Regions from separate parts of the Pseudomonas sp. GW704-F2 genome, predicted to be linked through region 3. Evidence: predicted binding sites of a transcription regulator. Region 3 holds the regulator's gene; each other region holds the start of a gene.

Region 1 (5,897 bases), on a different contig from region 3:
CCGCGTCCAGGGCGAAAAAGTGCAGCAGGCGTTCGGCGTGCAGCTCACCGTGTCGCGCGTGGTAGTCATCCAGCGTGCCGGTGATCAGCAACGGCATGGCCAGTTCATGCAGGCCGTCGCCGCGCCCGTCCTGGGGCATCAGCGACAGCGAATAGCTGACGTCGAGCATGCGCGCGAGGTTTTCCGCGCGTTCAAGGTAGCGCGACATCCAGTACAGATCCGAGGCAGTTCTACTCAACATGGCATCAGTCCTCAACCACCCAAGTGTCTTTGGTGCCGCCGCCCTGGGACGAGTTGACCACCAGTGAACCTTCGCGCAGCGCCACGCGGGTCAGGCCGCCGGGCACCACGCGGGTTTCCTTGCCGGACAACACGAACGGGCGCAGGTCGATATGGCGCGGGGCGATACCGTTTTCGACGAAGGTCGGGCAGGTGGATAAACACAGGGTCGGCTGTGCGATATAGGCGTGGGGCTTGGCCTTGATACGCGCGCGGAAGGCTTCGATTTCCGCCGCCGTGGAAGCCGGACCGACGAGCATGCCGTAGCCGCCGGAGCCTTGGGTTTCCTTGACCACCAGGTGCGGCAGGTTAGCCAATACGTGGGACAGTTCGTCGGGCTTACGGCATTGGAAGGTCGGAACGTTCTTCAAGATCGGTTCTTCATCCAGGTAAAAACGGATCATCTCGGTGACAAAGGGGTACACCGACTTGTCATCCGCCACCCCGGTGCCGATCGCGTTGGCCAACACCACATTGCCCGAACGATAGGCGGCAAGCAGGCCGGGGACGCCGAGCATGGAGTCCGGGTTGAAGGCCAGCGGGTCGAGAAACGCATCGTCGAGGCGGCGATAGATCACGTCCACGGCCTTGGGGCCGTCGGTGGTACGCATGAAAACGCGGTCATCGCGCACGAACAGGTCGGCGCCCTCCACCAGTTCCACGCCCATTTCCCGGGCGAGGAAGGCATGCTCAAAGAACGCACTGTTGAAACGCCCGGGGGTCAACACCACCACGCTGGGGTTATCCAGGGGGCTGGCGCTTTTCAGGGTGTCGAGCAGCAAGTTGGGGTAGTGGTCGATCGGTGCGATACGCTGGGCCGCGAACAGTTCGGGGAACAGGCGCATCATCATCTTGCGGTCTTCGAGCATGTAGCTGACGCCGCTGGGCGTGCGTAGGTTGTCCTCCAGCACGTAGTAAGTGCCGTCACCATCACGCACGAGATCGACACCGGAGATGTGGGAATACAGATCGCGGTGCAGATTCAAGCCCTGCATAGCCAACTGATACTGCTCGTTGGCCAGCACCTGTTCGGCGGGAATGATCCCGGCCTTGATGATGCGTTGTTCATGGTAGAGGTCGGCGAGAAACATGTTCAGCGCCTTGACCCGCTGAATGCAGCCACGTTCGACAATCCGCCATTCACTGGCGGGAATGCTGCGCGGGATGGTGTCGAAGGGAATCAGGCGCTCGGTGCCCTGCTCATCCCCGTAGAGGGTGAAGGTGATCCCGGCGCGGTGAAACAGCAAATCGGCTTCACGCCGGCGCTGGGCCAGCAGTTCAGCGGGGGTTTCGGCCAACCAGCGGGCGAACTCGCGGTAATGAGGGCGAACCTGCCCTGCCCCATCGTACATTTCGTCGTAATAAGTGCGGATCATGCCGTACTCCTTGTCACCCGGACGCAAGAATCATCGCAAGGCCCGTGCCAGCGGCATAAACACTTAAAAATCAGTGAGTTAAATAATAGCGGGGAGTTAAGCGCACCATCCTGGTGCGCGGAATGCCCGGTGTCTTGTCGCGCGCTTCATCACAATGCGGGCTTTGACTATCAACAGCATAGCCAGTGTTGATTTCACTGCCCGCCCCCCGGTGCGGATAATCACCGTCATCTGCTGAACAGGACTCGTCCTACAGCCTTACCCATCGAGCAATCGGTACCGTGTGATCTCGTGTATCGACCGACTCCTCCGGTCTTCCCTTTCGACCACCCCACTCGGGTGGTTTTTTTTGCCTGGAAATACCGCGCGAGTTGCGTCTGATTTCAGACGCCACAAACAAAATCGGCCGACCCAAAGGTCAGCCGATACGCTGTGTTTCTCATACTGCTACATGGGTAACCCACGCACCTCCTGCTTGACGCCCCATCCTTCGATGATCCCGCCCAGCGGCTCGACCACCGCTTCAAAGTCTTGCTCGAAGTCTCCTATGCCGTCGTAGGTTGCAAACATGATCTTGCTCAGTTCCAGGTACCAGGCGCCATCGTCGCGCGCGCTGACCTGGGCATTCAGGGATTCGCCACGAAACCGACCCGCAGCCCTGCGCGCCCGTTCCTCGTCCGGGAAAATGGCGTAGAACTCGATGGGGTGGAACCGTGAAAAATCGAAGCCGCCTTCTTTCATGCGGCGCAGAACGTTGGTGCTGATGTCTTCTTGATAGGCTGTGCTCATGAAACGTCCTCCTCAAACCGATGGATAGACTTTCCGTGCTTCCCGAAGCCCACGCCTTACTGGCGCGGGTACTACGGCAATGACATCACCGCTGGAAAACAAGCATGTAGCTGACAAGACCAGACCTTAGCGATTCATTCGCTGATCTCACTTGCAGAGTAGCGCGAAGCTATCACCTCCACCAGAGGCGCTTGAATGGCAGACAGGGAATGTTCAGACGACGGGAGAGATGTCGAGGATCTGGATACTGTTCTGGTCTTTGAGGATCTTGACCGTCGGTTCGGGTTTACGGCCTTCCAGGTCATTGAGGTCCAGTTCGGCGGCCACCGGCACCAGCTTGTCGCGAATCAAGTGTGCCGCATCTTCGAGGCTGGGCTTGCGCTCGCAGGTGAACTGCTCCACGGACTGCACGCCGTGATCATCAACGAAGGTAATCTGCCACTTTTGCATCGGTGCCTCCTCGATAAAGCCCGCGTGTGGGCTTACCTCTATCTGGACCTTGAGGGCTCGCTAAACGTTCCACTCAAGGTCGCAGGCACCGGGTCTGCCGCGCTTACTTCTCGGCGCGTTCCCTGAGGGCTTTCAAGGTGTTGAACGGGGCGTCCACCACGAACTTGTTGGCCAACCACGAAGGCACGCTGCCGCCTGGCTCGGTGTGTACCTGGTAGGTCACTTCGGTTTCGTTGGCACCTTTAGGCACCAGTTTCCAGTAGCCGTCGACCTGGGCCACGCGCACATACCCCTTCACTTCCGGCTGATAGGTCGGCACTTCCAGCAGGGTGCGGGTCACGCTGCCGTCGGCGGCCTTGGCCGTGGTGATTTCCAGGATCGAATCGCGGTCGGTCACCGGGAACGGTGCCTTGAATTGGGTGTAGGTCCAGCTCTTGACGCCCTCCTGCTTGAGCAGCTTTTGCGACTTGCAGTCATGAATCCAGGCGCAGGCACCGACCGCATCTTCCTGCAAGGCCTCGATCTTGGCCACGGGGGCCTTGATCACTGTCACACCGCGATACGCCTTGTACTTGGAACCGGCGACTTCGCTCAGCGACACCTTGATCCCGTCTTCATCCTTGGCGACTTGCCAATCCTCAGCCTGAGCAGTGGCAGCAAACAACACCGTAAAACCGCACAACACAGCCATTCGTTTCAGCGAAACCATTGTTGTATTCCTTATTGTTGAAGTTCCGATAGTAAAGCCATCAAGCCGCCGTCATCTGCTCCCACCAGCCGATCAACCTGATCGCATCGGCCTGGTCGGTGCCGCAGACCTCGATATCCGCCTTGAAATCACTGCACACCGCCGGCCGTTCCGGTTGCCCGAACAGCAGGCATAACTGTTCGACCGACAGGTGCAGGCAGCGTTCGCCCGCGGGTTTGCCGTGGGGCATTCCCGGCAGCGGTGAACTGATGGAGGGGGCGATGCAGCAAGCGCCACAGCCTTCACGGCATTTCATGAGCAACAGGTCCTCGACGGCTCAATAGGGACGGCCGGGCTAGAGTACGCCCTTAAACAGCCGTTTTAAAATGGTCTAACAGGGGTTTTTCGCAGAAAATAAAAGTGACTGACCAGTCTGCGACAGATGGTCGAGTATCGACGTCACCTTCGCCGGAAAAGTTTATTGCTTGAATTCGAAATCCAGCGCCGCGCCTTCCACCTCACGCCGTTCTTCGTTGCGCAGTTGCAGCTTCATCTCATTGCTGAGCAGGCGACCGTTGATCTGGAATGCACTGTTGTCAGTCGGCTTTTCGCCAAACATCGGCGGCAACAACGGTACGTTTTTCGGCGCAGGCATACTGCCGATGGGCTGCAAATGCCTGACCATGTCGGAGGGCAGGGACAAGTCCAACTGCGCCGGTGGCAAGTGGGTCTGGGCCACTTCGTGGGCGGACTTGGACGTGCTCGCAACCGGCGCGCGTTTTTTTGCCGATGCGTTTTTTTTGTTGGTCGCCGGGGCTTTTTTCGCCGGGGTCGGTTTTTTTGCGGGGGTTGTGTGCTCGGTACTCGCGGTCGGTGCGGGGTCCGCCACAGGCGTCGCCGCCAGCGTGACGCCGACGTGACTCAGGCTGAGCAGGCTAATCACTAAAACAGCGCGAAAAATAGAAGTCATATTGCCAACAGCATTAACGGCAGAAGGCCATATGCTCGCTTGTTGAAGGCAGCATGACAAGCGCGGTGATTGGCCAGCTATCAGAACTGGCTACTTGGCGAGCCTCACAAGCCGGCCGCTGTCTCCAGGCATAACTGACTGGCGAGCATCCCCAAAGTCATCAGCGCCCGCTCTGCTTCGCGATTCCACGGCGTGCCGCAGTTAAGACGAATACAGTGGTTGAACTGTTCCGTATTACTGAAGATCAACCCCGGTGCGATGCTGATGCCCTGCTGCAATGCACGCACGTGCAGTTCCTGGGTATTGACCCGCCCCGGCAAACTGACCCACAGGATAAAACCGCCGGTCGGACGGGTCATCTGGGTGCCTTCGGGAAAATACTGCTGAACCGCCAGTTGGAACGCGCTGAGGTTCTTGCGGTACTCCTGGCGGATGTAACGCAGGTGCCGATCGTAACCGCCGTTCTCCAGGTACGCGGCGACGCCCATCTGGGTGACGCTGCACGCCGAATGGGTGCTGAACATCTGCAAACGCTGGATTTCCTGCTGATACTTGCCGGCGATCATCCAGCCGATACGCACGCCGGGTGACAGGGTTTTGGAAAAGCTCGAGCAATAAATCACGCGGTCGAGGCGATCGTAGGCTTTCAGGGCTTTGGTGCGCCCCAGTTCGAACATCAGTTCGCCGTAGATATCGTCTTCGACGATCTGGATATCGAAATCCGAGGCCAGGCGCAGCAAGTGTTTCTGCCGCTCCTCGGGCATGGTGCCGCCCAACGGATTGCTCAGGCGCGTGGTCAGCACCAGGGCTTTGATCGACCACTGGTTAGCGGCCAATTGCAGGGCTTCCAGGCTCATGCCGGTGGCGGGGTCGCTGGGGATCTCGATGACCTTGAGGCCCAGCAGATCCGCCAATTGCAGCAAGCCGTAATAGGTCGGCGACTCGGCGGCGATCAGGTCGCCCGGCCGCGTCAGCACCCGTAACGACATCTGCAGGGCATCGACGCAGCCGTGGGTGATCACCACTTCGGACGGGTCCACCACCACGCCGGCATCGCGCATGCGGATCGCCACCTGGCGGCGCAACGGCTCGAAGCCGGGGCTGAACATGTAGCTGAACGCCCGCGGGCTCTGGAAGCGCGTGACCTTGGCCAACTGCTGGTGCAGTGCGCGTACCGGCAAGTAATCCACACTCGGCACGGCCGCGCCCAGCGGGAATACGCCTTCGCGACGCGACTCCACCAACACTTGCTGAATGATGCTGCTGCGCGTCACCAACCCCGGGCGCTCGACCCGGGCGATATCCGGCGTCGGCGCCGTCAGCGCCGGTGTCTGGTGTACGTAAT
Region 2 (5,897 bases), on a different contig from region 3:
CCCAGGAGACTGGCCTTGAAGTGCGCCGGCAGATCGTCCGGGCCTTCGTCGTTGTGTTCGAACCCGGCTCGGCCTTGCGGCACCAGCGAGTTGAAAAAACGCTCGAAGTCACGACGAACCGCCGGATCGGCATTCTCGTTGATGGTCAACGAGGCCGAGGTATGCTGCAACCACAGATGCAACAGGCCCACGCGACACGCCTTCAATTCAGGCAAACCGGCAAGCAACTCGTCGGTTACCAGGTGAAAGCCCCGGGGCTTGGCCCGCAGGGTAATCAGGGTCTGTTGCCACATACAGTTCTCCGCCCATCGGCGCGCATTCTAGCGCGCTCTGGGAAAAAACAAAGTGTCGAATACGCCTACATGCCTGTAAGACATTCGCACCCGGAAAAGTGCCGTGTGAGCGCCATCATCCACGCGACGCAAAAACCCGGCATCCCGCGTCATGAGTGACAAACACCAGACAAAAAAATGCCCGGCAAGCCGGGCATGTTTTTTTCGCCTACTTACAAGTTGTAGCCGCGTTCGTTGTGTTGTGCCAGGTCGAGGCCGACAGCCTCTTCTTCGTCGGTAACCCGCAGGCCCATGACCATATCCAGCACCTTGAGGATGATGAAGGTCACGATGGCGGTGTAGATCACAGTGAAGCCGACGCCTTTGCACTGAATCCAGACTTGGGCCGCCACGTCAGTCACGGTGCCGAAGCCGCCCAGGGCTGGGGCTGCGAAAACGCCCGTGAGGATCGCACCGACGATGCCACCGATACCGTGTACGCCGAACGCATCCAGGGAGTCGTCATAGCCCAGCTTGCGCTTGAGGCTGGTGGCGCAGAAGAAGCAGATCACACCGGCAACCAGGCCGATCACCAGAGCGCCCATCGGGCCCACGGTGCCTGCCGCAGGCGTGACGGCGACCAGGCCAGCCACCACACCCGAGGCGATGCCCAGGGCACTTGGCTTACCGTGGGTGATCCACTCGGCGAACATCCAGCCCAGCGCCGCAGCAGCTGTAGCGATCTGGGTCACCAGCATCGCCATACCGGCAGTGCCGTTGGCCGCAGCAGCGGAGCCGGCGTTGAAGCCGAACCAACCGACCCACAGCATGGCCGCACCGACCAAGGTGTAACCCAGGTTGTGAGGGGCCATCGGGGTAGTCGGGTAGCCTTTACGCTTGCCAAGCACGATGCACGCCACCAGACCAGCCACACCCGCGTTGATATGCACCACGGTGCCACCAGCGAAGTCCAGCACGCCCCAGTCCCACAGCAGGCCACCATTGCCGCTCCAGACCATGTGTGCGATCGGCGCGTAAACCAGGGTGAACCAGATAGCCATGAAGATCAGCATCGCGGAGAACTTCATGCGCTCGGCGAACGCACCGACGATCAGCGCCGGGGTGATGATGGCGAAGGTCATCTGGAAGGTGACGAACACCGCTTCCGGAAACAGCGCCGCAGGCCCGGTGATGCTGGCCGGGGTTACGCCCGCCAGGAACGCCTTGCCCATGCCGCCAAAGAAGGAGTTGAAGTTTACAACGCCCTGCTCCATGCCGGTCGTGTCAAACGCGATGCTGTAACCGTAGATGACCCACAGAATGCTGATCAGGCCAGTGATGGCAAAACACTGCATCATCACCGACAGAATGTTTTTCGAGCGAACCATACCGCCGTAGAACAGCGCCAGGCCGGGAATGGTCATGAATAGCACCAGCGCGGTGGATGTCAGCATCCACGCGGTGTCGCCGGAATTGAGGACTGGAGCAGCCACTTCGTCTGCCGCCATGGCCAGGCTTGGCATTACGATGGACAACAGGGCTCCGAGCCCTGCGAATTTACGCAGAGTCATATTGTTTTCTCCTGGGGCGTTGGGTTTGGCGGCTTAGATTGCGTCGGTATCGGTTTCGCCGGTACGGATGCGAATAGCCTGTTCCAGATTGACCACAAAGATCTTGCCGTCACCGATCTTGCCGGTGTTGGCGGCCTTGGTTATCGCCTCGATAACCCGATCAAGATCCTTGTCGTCAATGGCGACATCAATCTTCACCTTCGGCAGGAAATCAACCACGTATTCCGCGCCGCGATACAGCTCGGTGTGACCCTTCTGCCGCCCGAAGCCTTTGACCTCAGTAACGGTAATGCCCTGCACGCCGATTTCGGACAACGACTCGCGTACATCGTCCAACTTGAACGGCTTGATGATGGCAGTGACTAGCTTCATGAAAACTCTCTCCCGAATTGGTGGACTTGCCCCAGGAAAACAAACCCGTCTCAAGTCTAAGCGCAGCGCCTGGCTTTGTAACGCATCGTCGCAAGAGCAGTTGCCATTGCGACGCCAGCGAACCACTGGTGACGAAACCTGTACCCCTGATCCGTCGGCGCACTGCATTCGTCACAGCGACTGCATCAGTGCATGGGTCATGTTCGTCTAAGCAGAAACCTTGCCAGCTCCGTAAAAACCACTGAAATCAGTCCCTTGCCCACTTATGCCCACCTGCGGGGCTTTTTGGCGGGGTGATTGCGCACGAAAACGGTGCGCTACCGCCCGACACCCTGCGCGAAAAGCGTGCGCCCGAGGTCGTGAAAATGACTATAGACGCTGCGTGTTACACTGCCCGCCAACAGTTTTCCGGAATATTTCCCATGCTCGCGCCCAAAGACCTCCTCGACGCCCTGAGCGGCCATGCCTCCCGCCTGTTCAGCGGCGAGACCCCACTGCCCCGCAATGAAATCGAAAGCCAGTTCAAGGCCTTGCTGCAAAGCGGCTTCAGCAAGCTCGACCTGGTCAGCCGGGAAGAATTCGACAGCCAAATGGTGGTGCTGGCCCGCACCCGAGCACGCCTGGAAAGCCTGGAGGCGAAAGTGGCGGAGCTGGAAGCGCGGTTGACCCCGGCAGCCTCCGAATAACCCCCGACCAATGTAGGAGCTGGCTTGCCTGCGATGGAATCACCTCGGTCCCTCTGATACGCCTGACCTATCGCAGGCAAGCCGGCGCTCCCACCTGTTCTGCGTCACTCTGCGGATACGTTCTGTAAAACCTCCCGCGTCCCGCTCTACCCCACCTCGTCTACCCTTGAAAAACCGCAGGAAGCGGTCCGCCCTTTCAAGGAATGAGCATGTCCCTCGCCATCGTCCACAGTCGCGCCCAGATCGGCGTCGAAGCCCCTGCCGTCAGCGTCGAAGTACACATGGCCAATGGTCTGCCATCGCTCACCCTGGTGGGTTTGCCGGAAACCGCCGTCAAGGAAAGCAAGGACCGCGTGCGCAGTGCCATCCTCAACTCCGCGCTGCAATACCCGTCCCGCCGCATCACCCTCAACCTCGCGCCCGCCGACCTGCCCAAGGACGGCGGGCGTTTTGACCTGGCGATAGCCCTCGGGATTCTCGCGGCGAGCGTGCAGGTGCCGACGCAGATGCTCGACGACGTGGAATGCCTGGGGGAATTGGCGCTATCGGGCGAGGTACGCGCAGTGAAAGGTGTGTTGCCGGCAGCGCTCGCGGCGCGCAAGGCCGGGCGCAGCGTGATCGTGCCCCGGGCGAATGCCGAAGAGGCCTGCCTGGCATCGGGGTTGAAGGTGATTGCGGTGGACCACCTGCTGCAGGTGGTGGCGCACCTGAATGGGCATGTGCCGATCGAGCCCTTCAAGTCTGACGGTTTGCTGTACTTGAACAAACCTTACCCGGACCTCAGCGAAGTCCAGGGCCAACTCGCCGCCAAACGCGCATTGCTGATCGCTGCGGCAGGCGCGCATAACCTGTTGTTCAGCGGCCCGCCCGGCACCGGCAAGACCTTGCTCGCCAGCCGCCTGCCGGGTTTGCTGCCACCGCTGAGTGAGCACGAAGCGCTGGAAGTGGCAGCGATTCAATCAGTGGTCAGCCTGGCGCCCCTGAGTCATTGGCCCCATCGGCCGTTTCGCCAGCCGCACCATTCGGCCTCCGGCCCGGCGCTGGTGGGTGGAGGGTCAAAGCCGCAACCGGGGGAAATCACCTTGGCCCACCATGGGGTGCTGTTCCTGGATGAGCTGCCGGAGTTTGATCGCAAGGTGCTGGAGGTTTTGCGCGAGCCACTGGAGTCGGGGCATATCGTGATCTCCCGCGCTCGCGACCGCGTGAGTTTCCCGGCGCGCTTTCAACTGGTCGCCGCAATGAACCCCTGCCCTTGCGGTTACATGGGCGACCCCAGCGCACGCTGTCGCTGTACGCCGGAGCAGGTCCAGCGCTATCGCAACAAACTCTCCGGGCCGTTGCTGGACCGGATCGACCTGCACCTGACCGTCGCTCGCGAAATCACCGCGCTGAACCCGGCCCCGCAGCCCGGCGACAACACGTCCACCGCCTCGGCACTGGTAGCCCAGGCCCGGGACCGCCAGCAACAGCGCCAGGGCTGCGCCAATGCGGTCCTCGACCTACCGGGGTTGCGCCAGCATTGCGCGCTGTCGAGGCCGGATGAAGCCTGGCTGGAAAGCGCCTGCGAGCGCCTGACCCTGTCCCTTCGCGCGGCCCACCGCCTGCTCAAGGTCGCCCGCACGCTGGCGGATCTGGAACACACAGACAGCATCCGCCGCAGCCACATTGCCGAAGCCCTGCAATACCGCCCCTCAGCCTCCAGTCAGGTCGACAGCGCCAACGTTTAGAAGGGAAAAGTCAGCGATAAACCGGGTGTCGGCGGCACAGCGCAATCACCTGTTCACGCACCTGCAGCGCAACGCTATCGCTCTCCCCGCGTTGCAGGGCGTCCAGGACATCGCACAGCCAAGCGGCCAGTTGCTCGCACTCGAACACGCCGAAACCGCGGGTGGTGACGGCCGGCGTGCCGATGCGCAGCCCCGAGGTGACAAAGGGGGAGCGCGGATCGTTGGGCACCGAATTCTTGTTGGCGGTGATGCCGGCGTTGCTCAAGGCCGCATCGGCGTCTTTGCCGGTGTAAGGCCGGTCGGACAGGTCGATCAACATCATGTGGTTATCGGTGCCACCCGAGACAATCCTGTAACCGCGCCGCTGCAACACGGCCGCCATGGCCCGGGCATTGACCACGACCTGGGCCTGGTAGGTTTTGAACTCGGGCCTCAAGGCTTCCTTGAAGGCCACCGCCTTGGCGGCAATCTGATGCATCAACGGCCCACCCTGAACACCCGGGAACACCGCCGAATCGAGTTTTTTGTAAAACGCTGCGTCCTGGCCCTTGGACAAAATCAACCCGCCTCGCGGGCCACGCAAGGTCTTGTGCGTGGTGCTGGTGACCACGTGGGCGTGCGGCAACGGGTCCGGGTACTCGCCAGCGGCGACCAAGCCGGCGACGTGAGCCATGTCGACCCAGAAAATCGCACCGACCTTGTCGGCAATCGCCCGCATGCGCGCCCAGTCTTTGTACCGCGAGTAGGCCGAAAACCCGCCGATCAGCATCTTCGGCCGCGTTTCCACAGCGATGCGCTCCATCTCGTCGTAGTCGAGCAAGCCCGTCTGCGGGTCAAGCCCGTAAGGCACGATGTGGTAATGCCGGCCCGAGAAGTTGGAGGGATTGCCGTGGGTCAGGTGGCCACCCTGGGCCAGGTTCATGCCCATCACCGTATCGCCGGGTTTGATCAAGGCCAGGAACACCGCGGCGTTTGCCTGGGCGCCCGCATGGGGCTGCACGTTGGCGTAATCGCAGTCGAACAGGGCCTTGACCCGTTCGATGGCCAGGCGCTCGGCCACATCGACGTATTCGCAGCCGCTGTAGTAGCGCTTGCCGGGGTAGCCCTCGGCGTATTTGTTGGTCAGTACCGTGCTCTGGAGACTCATGACCAGCGGGCTGGCGTAGTTTTCGGAAGCGATCAGCTCGACATGGTCTTCCTGACGGCGCTCCTCGTTATGAATCGCCTCACACAGCTGCGGGTCGAAGCTTTCAAGTGTCAATGTTGAGT
Region 3 (5,897 bases):
CTATTGGCAGGTATTGCATTGCTGGTGGCTCAAGGATTCGCCTGGCTGGACCTGGAGCCGCGCATCCTGCGGGCCCTGCAAGGTGGGGCGATCTGTGCGCTCGGCACCGCGTTGGGCGCCGTACCGGTGTTGGTTATCCGGCGCATGCCGGCAGCAGTGAGCGATACCTTGCTGGGCTTTGGTGCCGGCGTGATGCTCGCGGCCACGGCGTTTTCGTTGGTCGTGCCGGGCATCGCCGCCGCTGAGGGCCTGGGGTTCAGCCCGTGGGGCGCGAGTGGCTTGATCAGCATTGGCATCATGCTGGGAGCGTTCGGCTTGTACCTGGTCGATCGCAAGGTCTCCGGGGCCAGCCCGGAAATGCTGGTCGGTACGCCGGAGCATCCGGTGATCCCGCCACGTATCTGGCTGTTCGTGTTTGCCATCATCGCGCACAACATCCCGGAGGGTATGGCGGTTGGCGTCTCGGCGGGCGGCGGCATGCCGGATGCCGACAGCCTGGCCATGGGCATCGCTTTGCAGGATGTGCCCGAAGGCCTGGTGATTGCGTTGGTGCTGGCCGGGGCAGGGATGTCGCGGTTCAAGGCGTTCCTGATCGGTGCGGCTTCGGGCTTGGTCGAGCCGATATTCGCAGTGCTTTGTGCCTGGTTGGTGAGTCTGGCGCAGGTGCTGTTACCGTTAGGCTTGGCGTTGGCTGCTGGCGCGATGCTGCTGGTGGTCACTCACGAGGTGATCCCCGAATCGCGGCGCAATGGCCATGAAAAGCTCGCCAGCCTGGGACTGTGCATCGGGTTTTGCTTGATGATGGTGATGGATACTGCATTGGGCTGAAGCTGTTGCGGCTTCAGCCTCTGTCTCGTCGGGTGGGTTTATTCACCCTCATCAAAGAAGTTATTGATCAGCTTGGTCAAGGCGTCCATCGCTTCCTGCTCTTGCTCGCCTTCGGTCTTCAAATGAATCTTGGTGCCCTTGCCGGCGGCGAGCATCATCATCGCCATGATGCTCTTGCCGTCGACCATGGTTTCCGGAGTGCGTCCAGCGCGAACCTGGCAGGGGAACTGCCCGGCAATGCCGACGAACTTGGCTGAGGCGCGGGCGTGCAGGCCCAGCTTGTTGATGATTTCAATTTCCAGAACGGGCATCGCGGGGGTGTTCCTTTCAGCTAAGGTCGCGGTGGCGAACCTGGACGTTCTTGAGGGTTTGTTGCAGCATCTGGCCCAGGCGTTCGGTCAGGTAGACGGAACGGTGGTGGCCGCCGGTGCAGCCGATGGCAATGGTGACATAGGCCCGGTTGCTGGCGGCAAAGCGCGGTAGCCATTTGAGCAGGTAGCTGGAGATGTCCTGGAACATCTCCTCGACATCCGGTTGCGCGGCCAGGTAGTCCGCCACCGGCTGATCCAGCCCCGACTGGTCCCGCAACTCCGGCTTCCAGTAAGGATTGGGCAGGCAGCGCACATCGAATACCAGATCGGCGTCCACCGGCATGCCGCGCTTGAAGCCAAACGACTCGACCAGAAAGGCCGTGCCGGGCTCGGGCTGGTTCAGCAGGCGGAGCTTGATGGCATCGCGCAGTTGGTACAGGTTGAGGCTGGTGGTGTTGATCTTGAGGTCGGCGAGGTCAATGATCGGCCCCAACAGCTTGGTCTCGTCCTCGATGGCTTCGGCCAGCGAACGATGCGGGCTGCTGAGGGGGTGACGTCGACGGGTCTCGGAGAAGCGTTTGAGCAGGGTTTCTTCGTCTGCGTCCAGGTACAGCACATCACAGTGAATGTGCTTGGCGCGCACTTCCTCAAGCAGTGCCGGGAACCGCGAGAGGTGGCTGGGCAGGTTGCGGGCGTCGATCGACACGGCGACCAGCGGCTGTGCCAGTTCGGTGTGGATCAGCGCGCGCTCCGCCAACTCCGGCAGCAGGCCGGCGGGCAGGTTGTCGATGCAATAGAAGCCGTTGTCCTCAAGAACATTGAGGGCGGTGCTTTTACCTGAGCCGGAGCGGCCACTGACGATGATCAAACGCATGATTACTGCTCGTCTTGTTCAGCCAGGACAACCTGATACAACGCCTCATTGCTGCTGGCACTGCGCAGTTTGTCGCGTACTTCCTTGCGGTCAAGCATGCTGGCGATCTGCCGGAGCAGTTCCAGGTGTGCATCGGTGGCGGCTTGCGGGACCAGCAACACGAACAGCAGGTCGACCGGGGCACCGTCGATGGCGTCGAAATCGATGGGAGCGTCCAGGTGCAGCAGGGCGCTGACAGGTGTCTCGCAGCCTTTGAGGCGGCAGTGAGGAATGGCGATGCCGTTACCAAAACCGGTCGAGCCGAGTTTTTCACGGGCAATCAGAGCCTCGTAGACATCTTGCATCTCCAGCTCAGGCACTTGTTTGCTGATCAGGTTGGCAATCTGTTCGAGGGCTTTCTTCTTGCTGCCCCCCGGCGCGTTCACAAGGGAACGGCCGGGAGTCAGGATGGTTTCAAGTCGGATCATGGGTGGGGAGTGTTAGCGGCCGGTGCCCTGTAGGAGGCTCTGCTGCTTTTCCTTATGCTTTTTGATTTGGCGATCCAGCTTGTCGGTCAGGTCGTCAATGGCGGCATACATATCAGAATGCTCAGCATTGGCGACGACTTCTCCGCCGGGTATACGCAAGGTGGCTTCGATTTTCTGCTTCAGCTTTTCGACAGTCATAATGACTTGCACGTTGGTGATCTTGTCGAAATGCCCCTCAATTCGTTTGAGTTTTTCGCCGATATAGGTGCGCAGCGCGTCGGTCACTTCCAGTTGGTGTCCACTGATATTGACTTGCATACAGCTTCTCCTTCGTTGCCAGTGCATAAAGCGGCAGGCAGAGATGCCTGCCACTGGAACGCTGTGGCCTGCCCGTCACATCAAACGCTTACGCTCGCTGGAAGGCGCGATCCCAAGGGACTCGCGGTACTTGGCGACGGTTCGACGGGCGACCTGAATGCCTTGTGCCTCCAGTAAACCAGCGATCTTGCTGTCACTCAACGGCTTTTTCTGATTTTCCGCGGCAACCAGTTTTTTGATGATTGCGCGGATCGCCGTGGACGAGCATTCGCCGCCTTCGGAGGTGCTGACATGGCTGGAGAAAAAGTATTTCAGCTCATATATACCCCGTGGGGTATGCATGAATTTTTGCGTCGTTACCCGGGAAATCGTCGATTCGTGCATGCCCACCGCTTCTGCGATGTCGTGCAGGACCAGCGGTTTCATCGCTTCGTCGCCGTACTCAAGGAAGCCGCGCTGGTGCTCGACGATTTGCGTGGCCACTTTCATCAGGGTTTCGTTGCGGCTTTGCAGGCTCTTGATGAACCAGCGCGCTTCCTGCAACTGGTTGCGCATGAAGGTGTTGTCGGCGCTGGTGTCGGCGCGACGGACGAAACCGGCATATTGCGGGTTGACCCGCAGGCGCGGCACCGATTCCTGGTTCAGTTCCACCAGCCAGCGTTCGTTGTCTTTGCGCACGATCACATCGGGGACGACGTATTCGGCTTCGCTGGACTCGATCTGCGAGCCCGGACGCGGGTTGAGGCTCTGCACCAGCTCGATGATGTGGCGCAGGTCGTCTTCCTTGAGCTTCATGCGGCGCATCAGTTGGCTGTAGTCGCGGCTGCCCAGCAGGTCGATGTAGTCGGTGACCAGGCGTTGGGCTTCAACGAGCCAAGGGGTCTTGGCGGGCAACTGGCGCAATTGCAGCAACAGGCACTCGCTGAGGTTGCGCGCGCCAATGCCGGCGGGCTCGAACTGCTGGATGCGGTGCAGGACGGCTTCGATCTCGTCCAGTTCGATGTCCAGTTCCGGGTCGAAGGCTTCAAGAATCTCTTCGAGTGTCTCGTCCAGATAACCCTGGTTGTTGATGCAGTCGATCAGGGTCACAGCGATCAGGCGATCGGTGTCGGACATCGGCGCCAGGTTCAATTGCCACAGCAAGTGGCTCTGCAGGCTCTCGCCGGCGGAGGTGCGGGTGGTGAAGTCCCACTCGTCGTCATCATTGCTGGGCAGGCTGCTGGCGCTGGTCTGGTAGACGTCTTCCCAGGCGGTGTCCACGGGAAGTTCGTTGGGAATGCGTTCGTTCCATTCGCCTTCCTCCAGGTTGTCCACCGTAGGGGCGGTTTCCTGGTAAGAGGGTTCCTGCACGTCGGAATTGGGTTTTTGCTCGATGTTGTCGGCCAGCGGGTCTGCATTATCGAAGTCGTCGCCTTCTTCCTGGCGTTCGAGCATCGGATTGGACTCCAGGGCTTCCTGGATTTCCTGTTGCAGGTCCAGTGTCGACAATTGGAGCAGGCGGATGGCCTGTTGCAGCTGCGGTGTCATCGTCAGCTGCTGGCCCATTCTCAGGACTAGCGATGGTTTCATGGCAGGGGCTTAACACCTTATTCGCCGGCGCAATGCGCCATCCACGACAGGGCGCGTGAGCGCCAAACATAAGCAAATTATATGCCTGATATTGGAGGCTTTGCCTAGAGCGCGGTAACAATAAAAATCCGGAGGTTTTCATTGACTCCCGCGCACCTTGGCGAACGGCCTGCCACCGCCTTTTTTTCCAGGCAGGCCTACAGGCGGAACTCGTGGCCCAGATACACTTCCTTGACCAGTTCGTTGGCCAGGATCGTGGCCGAATCGCCTTCGGCAATCAGTTGCCCATCGTTGACGATATACGCGGTTTCGCAGATATCGAGGGTCTCGCGGACGTTGTGGTCGGTGATCAGTACACCGATGCCCTTGGCCTTGAGGTGATGGATGATCTGCTTGATGTCGCCGACCGAGATCGGGTCGACACCGGCAAACGGTTCGTCCAGCAGGATGAACTTCGGTGCAGTGGCCAGGGCGCGGGCAATCTCCACGCGGCGGCGTTCACCGCCGGACAAACTCATGCCGAGGTTGTCGCGAATGTGGTTGATGTGGAATTCCTGCAGCAGGCTTTCCAGCTCCTTGCGGCGGCCGTCGCGGTCGAGTTCCTTGCGGGTCTCGAGGATCGCCATGATGTTATCGGCAACCGACAGTTTGCGGAAGATCGACGCTTCCTGGGGAAGATAGCCGATACCGGCGCGCGCACGGCCGTGCATCGGCTGGTGGCTGACGTCGAGGTCGTCGATCAGGATGCGACCTTGGTCCGCCTGGACCAGGCCGACGATCATATAGAAACAGGTGGTCTTGCCGGCACCGTTGGGGCCAAGCAGGCCGACGATCTGGCCGCTGTCGATCGACAAGCTGACGTCGCGCACGACCTGACGGCCTTTATAGGCCTTGGCCAGATGCTGGGCTTTCAGGGTTGCCATTACTCGGCCTTCTTCTTCGGCTGGATAACCATGTCGATACGTGGACGCGGTGCAGTCACCTTGGTGCCGTTGGCGCGACCGGCGTTGGCAACCTGCTTCACGGTGTCATAGGTGATTTTTTCACCTTCCGTGGAGTTGCCGTCGGGGCTGAGTACCTTGGCCTGGTCGATCAGCACGATGCGATTTTGCTGGGCGTGATACTGGATGGTTTTACCGTAGCCCTTCATCGGGGCGGTGTCGGTGGCAGACTGCTTCTGTTCGAAGTAGGCCAGGTTGCCCACCGAGGTCACGACGTCAATGTCGCCAGCAGGGGTGCGAGTCAGCGTCACCGTGTTGCCGGTGATCTTCATCGAACCCTGGGTAATGATCACACCGCCGGTGTAGGTTGCGACGCCTTGCTTGTCATCGAGCTGTGCATCGTCGGCCGAAATGTGGATCGGTTGCTGGCTATCGTTCGGCAGAGCCCAGGCGCTCACGCTTCCCAGTGCTGCGCCCAGACTGAGCAAAATAGGGAGGGTTTTAACGAGCCTCATACTGTCCTCTTACGTTCGATAGCAGGTGTATCCTGCTTTCTTTCAAATACGCTTTCATTCCCTTGCCAGTCGAT

Evidence for each region. The regulator sigma-54, encoded in region 3, starts transcription at its own class of promoters, with help from an activator protein. The targets are predictions, from matches to a motif close to ANTGGCATNNANNTTGCTNT.
Region 1: a site for sigma-54 is predicted at 1,688-1,707, ahead of AC07W0_RS17875 (circularly permuted type 2 ATP-grasp protein). Genes of this name have one in related genera too.
Region 2: a site for sigma-54 is predicted at 2,424-2,443, ahead of glnK (P-II family nitrogen regulator). Genes of this name have one in related genera too.

Annotation. Positions count from the first base shown of each region.
Region 1 is NZ_JBWKXO010000020.1:39,015-44,911, forward strand. It holds gene AC07W0_RS17870 (alpha-E domain-containing protein) at 1-241, opposite strand, end outside; gene AC07W0_RS17875 (circularly permuted type 2 ATP-grasp protein) at 246-1,655, opposite strand; gene AC07W0_RS17880 (ribonuclease E inhibitor RraB) at 2,103-2,444, opposite strand; gene AC07W0_RS17885 (hypothetical protein) at 2,658-2,894, opposite strand; gene AC07W0_RS17890 (START domain-containing protein) at 2,998-3,603, opposite strand; gene AC07W0_RS17895 (YkgJ family cysteine cluster protein) at 3,644-3,898, opposite strand; gene AC07W0_RS17900 (translation initiation factor 2) at 4,061-4,552, opposite strand; gene AC07W0_RS17905 (aminotransferase-like domain-containing protein) at 4,657-5,897, opposite strand, start outside.
Region 2 is NZ_JBWKXO010000014.1:104,391-110,287, reverse strand. It holds gene AC07W0_RS14360 (secondary thiamine-phosphate synthase enzyme YjbQ) at 1-293, opposite strand, end outside; gene AC07W0_RS14355 (ammonium transporter) at 506-1,843, opposite strand; gene glnK (P-II family nitrogen regulator) at 1,877-2,215, opposite strand; gene AC07W0_RS14345 (accessory factor UbiK family protein) at 2,638-2,901, shown strand; gene AC07W0_RS14340 (YifB family Mg chelatase-like AAA ATPase) at 3,111-4,628, shown strand; gene glyA (serine hydroxymethyltransferase) at 4,639-5,897, opposite strand, start outside.
Region 3 is NZ_JBWKXO010000002.1:89,594-95,490, reverse strand. It holds gene AC07W0_RS02245 (ZIP family metal transporter) at 1-828, shown strand, start outside; gene AC07W0_RS02240 (HPr family phosphocarrier protein) at 867-1,139, opposite strand; gene rapZ (RNase adapter RapZ) at 1,156-2,013, opposite strand; gene ptsN (PTS IIA-like nitrogen regulatory protein PtsN) at 2,016-2,480, opposite strand; gene hpf (ribosome hibernation-promoting factor, HPF/YfiA family) at 2,493-2,798, opposite strand; gene AC07W0_RS02220 (RNA polymerase factor sigma-54) at 2,874-4,367, opposite strand; gene lptB (LPS export ABC transporter ATP-binding protein) at 4,565-5,290, opposite strand; gene lptA (lipopolysaccharide transport periplasmic protein LptA) at 5,290-5,823, opposite strand; gene lptC (LPS export ABC transporter periplasmic protein LptC) at 5,810-5,897, opposite strand, start outside.